2 regions of the Bradyrhizobium sp. USDA 4354 genome follow, and region 1 is predicted to be linked to the other one. Evidence: riboswitches for the same ligand, from Rfam matches in the RefSeq annotation. Region 1 holds a riboswitch; the other holds the start of a gene.
The links. A riboswitch is a leader RNA that binds a small molecule or an ion and turns the genes downstream of it on or off. The one in region 1 is predicted to bind glycine.
Positions count from the first base shown of each region.

Region 2: linked by a shared signal. The riboswitch ahead of ACVIIV_RS15255 (D-amino acid dehydrogenase) and the one ahead of gcvT (glycine cleavage system aminomethyltransferase GcvT) in region 1 are both predicted to bind glycine.

Region 1 covers NZ_JBSSDC010000001.1:4,396,966-4,402,126, reverse strand. The annotation lists gene alaS (alanine--tRNA ligase) at 1-1,823, opposite strand, end outside; glycine riboswitch at 2,044-2,133, shown strand; gene gcvT (glycine cleavage system aminomethyltransferase GcvT) at 2,280-3,425, shown strand; gene gcvH (glycine cleavage system protein GcvH) at 3,436-3,804, shown strand; gene gcvP (aminomethyl-transferring glycine dehydrogenase) at 3,822-5,161, shown strand, end outside.
Region 2 covers NZ_JBSSDC010000001.1:3,284,020-3,289,180, reverse strand. The annotation lists gene ACVIIV_RS15265 (M24 family metallopeptidase) at 1-315, opposite strand, end outside; gene ACVIIV_RS15260 (D-aminoacyl-tRNA deacylase) at 401-1,339, opposite strand; glycine riboswitch at 2,099-2,198, shown strand; glycine riboswitch at 2,202-2,289, shown strand; gene ACVIIV_RS15255 (D-amino acid dehydrogenase) at 2,351-3,598, shown strand; gene ACVIIV_RS15250 (Lrp/AsnC family transcriptional regulator) at 4,308-4,784, shown strand.

The DNA.
Region 1 (5,161 bases):
TCCGCCGTGATCGGCTTCGGATGCACGAAGTCGAAGCGCAAGCGGTCGGGCGCGACCAGCGAGCCGCGCTGGGCGATGTGGTCGCCGAGCACCTGGCGCAGCGCTTCGTGAATGAGATGCGTCGCCGAGTGATGCGCGCGGATCGAGGAACGGCGCGAATGATCGACCTCGAGCTGCAGCGCAGCGCCGAGCTTCAGCTCCCCACTCTCCACCGTGCCGATGTGGACGAAGAGATCGCCGAGCTTCTTCTGCGTATCGGTGACGCGGAATTTGAGTCCGCTCTCGCCGGTGAGCAAGCCGGTGTCGCCGACCTGGCCGCCCGACTCCGCATAGAACGGCGTCTGGTTCAGCACGATCGCGCCCGTCTCGCCGGCCTTGAGGCTGGCAACCTCAGCGCCATCCTTCACCAGCGCGGACACCACGCCTTCGGCGCTCTCGGTCTCGTAACCCAGGAATTCGGTCGCCCCCAGCTTCTCGCGCAGCGGGAACCAGATCGCTTCCGACGCCGCCTCACCCGAGCCCTTCCAGGACTCGCGCGCCTTGGCCTTCTGACGCTCCATCGCGTCGGTGAACGCAGCTTGATCCACGCCGATGCCGCGCGACTTCAGCGCGTCTTGCGTCAGGTCGAGCGGGAAGCCGTAGGTGTCGTACAGCGTGAAGGCGACGTCGCCGTCGAACATGTCGCCCTTCTTCAGGGACGCGCTCTTCTCGTCGAGGATGGCAAGGCCTCGCGAAAGCGTCTTGCGGAAGCGGGTCTCTTCCAGCCGCAGCGTCTCCTCGATCAGATTCTCCGCGCGCATCAGGTCGGGATAGGCCTGGCCCATCTCGCGGACCAGCGCCCAGACCAGCCGATGCATCAGCGGCTCTTTGGCGCCGAGCAGCTGCGCATGGCGCATCGCGCGGCGCATGATCCGGCGGAGCACGTAGCCGCGGCCCTCGTTCGAGGGCAGCACGCCGTCGGAGACGAGGAACGCCGAGGAACGCAAATGGTCGGCGATGACGCGGAACGAGGCCACGGTCTGCTCGTTCGGCCCGGTGCCGAGCGCAGACGCGGTCGCGTCGATCAGGTTGCGGAACAGGTCGGTCTCGAACACGCTCTCGACGCCCTGGAGGATGCAGGCCATGCGCTCCAGGCCCATGCCGGTGTCGATCGAAGGACGCGGCAGATCCACGCGCTCCTCCTTCGTCACCTGCTCATATTGCATGAACACGAGATTCCAGAACTCGAGGAAGCGGTCGCCGTCCTCTTCCGGCGAGCCCGGAGGTCCGCCCCAGATGTGCTCGCCGCGGTCGATGAAGATCTCCGAGCACGGGCCGCACGGGCCGGTGTCGCCCATCGCCCAGAAATTATCCGAGGTCGGGATGCGGATGATGCGGTCGTCGGAGAAGCCGGCGATCTTCTTCCACAGGCCCGCCGCCTCGTCGTCGGTGTGATAGACCGTGACGAGCAGCTTGTCCTTCTTCAGCCCGAACTCGGTCGTGATCAGCTTCCAGGCAAGCTCGATCGCGCGCTCCTTGAAATAGTCGCCGAACGAGAAATTGCCGAGCATCTCGAAGAAGGTGAGATGGCGCGCGGTGTAGCCGACATTGTCGAGGTCGTTGTGCTTGCCGCCGGCGCGCACGCATTTCTGCGAGGTGGTGGCGCGCTGATACGGCCGCTTCTCGACACCGGTGAACACGTTCTTGAACTGCACCATGCCGGCATTGGTGAACATCAAGGTCGGGTCGTTGCGCGGCACGAGTGGCGAGGACGGCACGATCTCGTGGCCGTTCTCGGCAAAGAAGTTCAGAAAGGTCGACCTGATCTCGTTGACGCCGCTCATGTTCATCCAATCGGGTATGCTTGGGCCCGCTGCCGCAGTCCAAACCTGAAATTCAGGCTGATATCTGCGGGCCAAAGCGCTTTTAGACAAGGCCAGCTTCGCTGTCTAGAAACTGTGCAGAGAGATCAGTGGGTTGCCGCAGGCGCGCAATCCCGTTGAAAGGCGCGAGTGTCGCGTTGACAGGCTTGGCCGCCCTGTGGTCTCTACCCATCTGTATCGTACGGCCACGTCGGGAGAGACCGGCTTAGGCAGCCGGCGCCGAAGGAGCAACCGCCCCGGAAACTCTCAGGCAAAAGGACCGCGTGGCTTTGACAGCATCTGGAAAGAGGCGCCGACGGGCATAAGACCCGGATTGCGTCCGCCGACGGGATAATACTCTCAGGCACAGCGACAGATGGGGCTTCGACTGGTGTCCATCGGGGAATCCTCCCCGGGAACCGCCGAGGGCCCCTTAAGATGCTAGCGACCGACCAAGACTCCCTGAAACGTACGCCCCTCCACAGCCTCCATGTGTCCCTGGGCGGCAAGATGGTGCCGTTCGCGGGCTATGACATGCCCGTGCAGTACCCCGCGGGCGTGCTGAAGGAGCACCTCCATACCCGGGCCGCCGCCGGCCTGTTCGACGTCTCCCATATGGGCCAGATCGCGCTCCGGCCGAAGTCGGGCAAGGTCGAGGACGCCGCCCGCGCACTGGAACAGCTGGTGCCGCAAGATATCGTGGCGGTCGCCGAGGGGCGGCAGCGCTATGCCCAGTTCACCAATGCGGACGGCGGGATTCTCGACGACCTGATGGTCGCCAATTTCGGCGATCACCTGTTCCTGGTGGTCAACGCCGCCTGCAAGGACGCGGACGAGGCGCATCTGCGCGCGAACCTGTCCGGCGACTGCATCATCGAGCAGCTCGCCGACCGCGCGCTGATCGCGCTGCAGGGCCCGAAGGCGGAAGCGGTGCTGGGGAAATTCTGTGCAGAGGCGCCGGCCATGAAGTTCATGGACGCCGGCCCGCATGAGGTTGCCGGCATCAAGTGCTTCGTCTCGCGCTCCGGCTACACCGGCGAGGATGGGTTCGAGATCTCGGTTCCTGCAGGCGAAGCCGAACGCCTCGCCAAAATGCTGCTGGACAATCCGGACGTGCTGCCGATTGGCTTAGGGGCGCGCGACAGCCTGCGGCTGGAGGCCGGGCTCTGCCTGTTCGGCCACGACATCGACACCGCCACCACGCCGGTCGAGGCCGCGCTGGAATGGTCGGTGCAGAAGAGCCGCCGCAACGGCGGCGCCCGTGCCGGCGGTTTTCCCGGCGCGGACAAGATCCTCGCCCATTTCGATAACGGCGCATCCCGCCGCCGCGTCGGCCTGCTTGCTCTGGGCCGCGCGCCGGTGCGCGAGAGCGCGCTGCTGTTTGCCGACGCTGCGGGCGGCGAGCCGATCGGAAAGGTCACCTCGGGCGGCTTCGGCCCGAGCCTGAGCGCGCCGGTGGCGATGGGTTATGTGCCCGTGAGCCTCGCCGCGCTCGGCACCAAGCTCTTCGCCGAGGTGCGCGGCCAGCGGCTGCCCTTGCAGGTCGCCGCCATGCCCTTCGTGAAAAACACCTACAAACGCTGAGGACAAGACAATGACCACGACCCTGTACACTTCCGACCATGAATGGCTCGCCATCGATGGCGATACCGCCACGGTCGGCATCACCGACTACGCCCAGCAGCAGCTCGGCGACGTCGTGTTCGTGGAGCTGCCCAAGCTCGGCCGCGTGCTGAAAAAGGCGGAAGCCGCAGCGGTCGTCGAGTCGGTCAAGGCGGCCTCCGACGTCTACGCACCTGTTACCGGCGAAGTGATCGAGACCAACGCCGAGCTCGCCAACGAGCCGGCGCTGGTGAACTCGGATGCGCAAGGCAAGGCCTGGTTCTTCAAGATCAAGATTGCCGACAAAAGCGAGCTCGGCGGCCTCATGGATGAAGCCGCCTACAAGGCGCATACGGCTTAAGGACGATGGAGCAAGCGATGACCGCGCACCGCAAGACCAACGGCGACACCGCCGGCAGTTTCGTTCGCCGCCATATCGGCCCGTCGGCGCGCGACGTCACCGCCATGTTAGAGACCGTCAGCGCCAAGAGCGTCGATGCCCTGATCGCGGAGACGCTGCCGGCCTCGATCCGGCAGGCCGCCCCGCTCGATCTCGGCAAGCCCCTCAGCGAGACCGAGGCGATCGCGCACATGACCGAGCTGGCGCGCCAGAACCAGGTCTTCACCTCGCTGATCGGCCAGGGCTATTCCGGCACCATCCTGCCCGCTGTGATCCAGCGCAACATCCTGGAAAACCCGGCCTGGTACACGGCCTATACGCCGTACCAGCCTGAGATCAGCCAGGGCCGGCTGGAGGCGCTGTTCAACTTCCAGACCATGATCTGCGACCTGACCGGGCTCGACGTCGCCAACGCCTCGCTGCTCGATGAGGCGACCGCGGCGGCCGAAGCCATGGCGCTCGCCGAGCGGCACTCGCAGGTCAAGGCGAAGGCTTTCTTCGTCGACAAGGACGTGCACCCGCAGACGTTGGCGGTGATGCGCACCCGCGCCGAGCCGCTCGGCTGGAATTTGGTCGTCGGCGATCCCCTCACCGACCTCGACAAATCAGACGTGCTCGGCGCGCTGCTGCAATATCCGGGTTCTTCCGGCGCATTGCGCGACCTCAGGCCCGCGATCGCGGCGCTGAAGGCCAAGGGCGCGCTGGCGATCGTTGCCGCCGACCTGCTCGCACTGACGCTACTCGCCTCGCCCGGCGAGTTAGGGGCCGACATCGCGATCGGCTCCGCGCAGCGCTTCGGCGTGCCGATGGGCTATGGCGGACCGCACGCGGCCTATATGGCGGTGCGCGATGCGCTGAAGCGCTCGCTGCCCGGCCGCATCGTCGGCCTCTCCGTGGACTCCCGCGGCGCGCCGGCCTACCGCCTCGCGCTGCAGACCCGGGAGCAGCACATCCGCCGCGAGAAGGCGACCTCCAACATCTGCACCGCGCAGGTGCTGCTCGCCGTGATCGCCTCGATGTATGCGGTCTATCACGGCCCCGAGGGCCTAGCGCAGATCGCGCGCAACGTGCATCGCCGCGCCGCCGTGCTCGCGACCGGGTTGCGCAGGCTCGGCTTTGCGCCTGACAGCGAGAACTTCTTCGACACGCTCAGCGTCGATGCCGGCGGCAAGCGCGAGGAGATCGTCGCGCGCGCCCTGACCGAGAAGATCAATCTCGGAATCGGTGATACCGCGCTTCGCATCGCGCTCGACGAGACCACGACGCCTGCGACAGTGGAAGCGGTCTGGCGCGCCTTCGGCGGCACGCTCACCTATGC
Region 2 (5,161 bases), 1.1 Mb from region 1:
ATTTGGGCTAGGCCAGCTCCGGCAATCTTTTACCCAGGTCGTTTCTTTATAAAACTGGTCGATTCCCTCTGGGACGACGGCAACGGGGTCAGCTGACGAAAGAATGAGAAGAAATCGCGGCCGGGTCGTCTGCTGCGGGGTCGTGCTAGGCTCACCAATGAAATACCGCAAATTGTGTTCGGACGTCGCCAGAAGCGCGTCAATGGCATGCTCTTTCATCAAACGCCGCGCGCGCTCGACGCGGCCCTCGTATTCGATCCGGGGAAACGGATCGTACTGAATGGTCCTAATCGAGCCCATCCCCAAGCCGTTCATCGCTCTTCTCCAGAGAAACACGTCAATTGCAGGACGACCGACAATTTAGATGCCAGTTCGACAGCAGATGGCCGCCTTCGCGCGCTCATTCGACAATATCCTTCGGAAGAGCCGCGCGCATTTTTTTATGCGAAAGCATCGGAACACCGAGCTCCTCTGCGAGGAGGCGAGCAACCCCCTTGAAAGGCGCTTTTAGCTTATCGTGGTACACGATGCTTTGAATCCCGCCTACAATCGACTCCACGCAAGCTCTCAGGTCGACCAAACGCCTTTCCTGGTCATAGCCATCCGACACGAGCCAATGGTTTGGTAGGACGTGACTTGCTGCGATCGGGGGTCGATCGCGCGACTGCAATACCGGGTTCGTAAAGCTCGGCTCGAAGTGAACGCCTCCGATGCAGAGCACGGAGTGTACCGGTTCCTCAATGCGATCGAAAATTCGCAGCAGCGATCGCGCCAGCACTCGGGCCGCAAGAGGGTTTGCCCAATCTTCGGGCGAGCTTCCGATCTCGACATCGACAGCCGACGGCCGCAGGTCAGCGAGACGGGTACCAGCATCACCGGCCTTGACGCCCGACCAATGAGTCGCTTCCAGGTAAGTACGAAAGGAGTCAAGACCGGAAGTGACCCGCTCGGCTTCGATGGCCAGAAGAAGCCCCCGCGTAATCCGAGGGTCGACCGTGCTGAAGGTCCCCGTGGCCAGATCGCCGGTCGTTTGAACCGAGAAGATTGCGTTTGGCGCATTGGCGCCCTCGTGCCAATTCACGATGCCAATAACGTCAGCGTCACCGAAGCGTTCATTCAAGATTGGCGCGTAGCGCGCATAGTCGTTACTTACGACCTCGTTCGTGGCCACGATCGAAATTCTGGCGTCATGCAAGCCAGCGACTTCGAGGACGGAGTGCCCATCGACTTCGAAACTCGTTGCAACAAGAGCGCATTCCGCCTTGAGAGCATCCAGAACGCGCCCCGCGACCGGGTCCTTTTCTCGATCGACGCAGAAGACAAAAACGGCATTTCTCATCGCGATCCTCCGCCAAGTCCAAGGCAGATCGAGAGCGTAGTACGCCTATCCTGAACTTGGCGCCGTCGTCTTTTCGACTTTCTCGGAAACCACCATGCTCTGTGAACGGAAATCCGATCTTGCAGCGCGAGAGCGTGCGCGTGGGAGGCGATTAACCCAAGCCCGAATAGCGTCACAATGGCGCCACTCGCGAACTGAGTCCCATTATCGGCTATCCTGCTTGGCGGAGTAGCGACCGGAAATCGCGCGAATTGGAAATCGAGGCAGCGGATCGCCGAACCAGCAGCGAACTTCACCCGGTTGCGTGTCGAGCAAGAGCGAATCCTGCCGTCATATGCCAGAGACGTCGACGCGAGAGCCGCGAAGAGCCCCTCATCGAGCGGAGCGACCGACTCAGGCGTGCAGGCCTCCATTTCGGCTCGACTTTGAAAGAGATGCATGCCAGGCACAGCTTTGTAGGGTCCTACACCACCGCAGACTTATTAGAGCGTCGCCACGCAAACATTGCGCGTTCTTTTGAGAATCACGCAGTATTTCTGCGGTAGCCGCCGATAGCTCGCTGGAAACCACTGGAACATCCAGCGGATGCAATTATCAAAAGGCGAGATCAGCATAGTACTAGGCAACAAACCACCTGCTAATTTGGGTGGGGAGGCTAGGCAAACATCGAGTTGTCGCTTACGCCGCCGATTTTGGGATCCGACGATTCATCACGGCTTGACAGGTAGTGAGTACGTCTGAGAGTGTTATCGTGTCTGATGATGGTGTGCGGGAGAGCGCGATAAGCCTGCAAAGGCGTATCACCGCCGACGGAGCAACTCCCCAAGGAAACTCTCAGGCCCAGGACCGCACACCGAGGACGATCTGGAGAGAGGTGCCGGTCAGCACCCACCGAAGGGGACCGTGATCCACGAGGATTGCGGACAAAGCTCTCAGGTGCACGGACAGATTTGGGGACGGAGACATGGCGACGCCATTCACCGTTCGTTCAATCTTGTCCTGGAGCATACGATGAGCACGATCATCATAATCGGGTCCGGCGTCACCGGAGTTACAACTGCCTATGCCCTGGCCCGCCGCGGCTATTCGGTTACAGTCTTTGATCGCCAGCGCTATCCGGCGATGGACACTTCGTTTGCGAACGGCGGCCAATTATCGGCAAGTAATGCCGAGGTTTGGAATAATGTCGCAACGATCGTAAAAGGCTTGAGGTGGATGCTGCGCAAAGACGCACCATTGTTGCTGAACCCAAGCCCCAGTTTTCACAAATATACTTGGCTGGCAGAGTTCGTAAGCCAGATTCGAAACTACCGCCACAACACGATCGAAACGACGAAGCTAGCGATAGCCGCTCGCAAGCATCTTTTTGAGCTAGCCGATCGGGAGAGCATCGATTTCGACTTGGAACGGCGAGGAATCTTGCACGTTTATTCGAGCAAACCCGATTTCGATGCGGCCTCTCGCGTGAATCAGTTGCTGCTCAAGGGCGGATTGGATCGCCGTCCTGTGACGCCTTCTGAGATGCTTACAATAGAGCCAGCTCTGCGCGATCAGTATTATGGTGGCTTCTTTACCCCGTCTGACTCAACCGGCGACATTCACAAGTTCACGCGCGGCCTCGCTGCGGCTTGCGAGCGAGGGGGCGTACGCTTCGTCTTTGATGCAGAGATCTGCGGCATGCGGTCCGACCGAGACGGTGTGGTCGTACACTGGAAACGAGGTTCGCTGAAGGAAGAACTCAATGCCGAACGCGCAGTGGTTTGCGCGGGGGTCGGCAGCCGCCGCATTGCTTCAATGCTGGGGGACAACATCAACATTTATCCCGTCAAGGGCTACTCCATCACGGTAGAGCTGGGAGACGAAACGAGCCAAAAGGCTGCGCCTCGTGTCAGCCTGCTGGACGAGGCCACCAAGATCGTGACCAGCCGGTTAGGAGAAGATCGCTTCCGGGTCGCGGGGACCGCCGAGTTTAATGGCGAAAACCGCGACATCCGCTGGGACCGAATTAAGCCCTTGGTGCGCTGGGTAGAGCGATCGTTTCCGGATGTGTCGACCGCGCAGGTGGTGCCATGGGCGGGCTTGCGTCCTATGACACCTAGCATGATGCCAACGGTTGGCCGCGGCAAACGCCCGAATGTTTTCTACAACACAGGCCATGGTCATCTCGGCTGGACATTATCCGCTGTCACAGCTGAAATGATCGCTGATGTCATTACGACAGACGGCAGCAACACTCGGCTGAGCGCATCCGTGTCCTGATCCTGTTGAATGGGTCCTGGTCCATGCTCCCGCCGATATCGCGGCGGGAGCATGTCGATTGACAGTACCGAAGCGGATTTTGAAGTCGCTCTCGAAGGGTGATGCGAGCCTCACGGTCGGGCGACTTGCTTCCCGCAATTCATTATTCAGGTAAGCGCCCCTGTGAACCACTTGGCACCGTTGCCTCCGAAAGCCTTGGTATGACTGAGTTGTTGCAACGAGTTGACGCCGACCAAGTGGGGCTGCATGAGCGTTGTCGTTTCTTTGCAAGGCGCACGCCGCACACATAGTGAAGTGCCGTCGCATTTAAGGGCAGGTCGCCAGCTTTGCGGCGGCCCCGAATCAGGCCCACCAAAGCCGTTCCGCGCCGCTCACCCGAGCGTAAAACCACCCGATCGAACGACTCTTCGTCTCAGACACAGAGATGCATCGCCAAGCTCAACATCTTGTCGACTCGCAACCGCTGCGGAGCGACGCCAATTGCTGTTCGCCCAGCTGACGCTCACCTTCGTAACGCCTGTGCCACGGGACGAAGGGCGTTTCGAAGGGCATTTTGCAAGCCATGCAGTATATTTCTTGTAATTGCCGCTGAATCGACGATACTGATGTCACAAAAGGTGTTTTTCGACGAGATTTGCCTGATCTGAGATGTTTTTCTGCGAAAGTACGCAAACTCTTGCAGAATTTCCTCTTTAGCCTGGAGCCTGTTATGAGGTACGACCGAATCGACGCTCACATCCTGGAGATCGTGCAAAAGAATAACCGTCTCACATCCGAGACGATTGGCGAACTGGCCGGGCTTTCCGCTACCGCCTGTCAACGCAGGCTAAAGAGGCTTCGCTCGGACGGCATTATCGAGTCGGACGTTTCGATCGTTTCGGCCAAGGCGGTCGGAAGGCCTATTCAGATGCTTGTGCTGGTGACATTGGAGCGGGAGCGCTCGGACATAATCGACAGATTCAAAAAGGCGATCAAATCATCCGTTGAAGTCGTCAATGGGTTTTACGTTACAGGCGATGCTGACTTTGTCCTATACATAACCGCACGCACCATGGACGACTATGAGCAGTTCACGCGGCGATTTTTCCGTGAGAACCCCGATATCAAGGGCTTCAAGACCATGGTGGTCATGGACCGGGTAAAAGCCGGATTCGCTATTCCAATTGAGCCTCCATCCGAGGATTGAAGAGAGTGTCTCACCACCAGACCCGGCCTACCTGCTCCATCACTAAGTTGGGCAAGGTGTAGCGATACCGGTTACGAAACGAGCGCAGGTCTTCGCATTGGCGCGCGCAACTTTCGACTGAGTGGCGTCACCTCCAGGCTACCAACACCAACCGCTCATCGTGGGCGCTTCGCGGCGCGAGCGAGCTGGATGACTCGGTCCGATGAACTTGCAAACGCTCACCAACGAGAGATGTCGGCTTGGCCAGCACGCGTCGCTAGCGCCCTTTTTCGTCGCGCAGTGCGAGTAAAACGCTGCAAGTTTCCTTCGATTTTGTGCTCTAAGCGGCTACGCGCGATTAAATATTCAGACCGCTTCAGAGTATGGCCTCACCTATA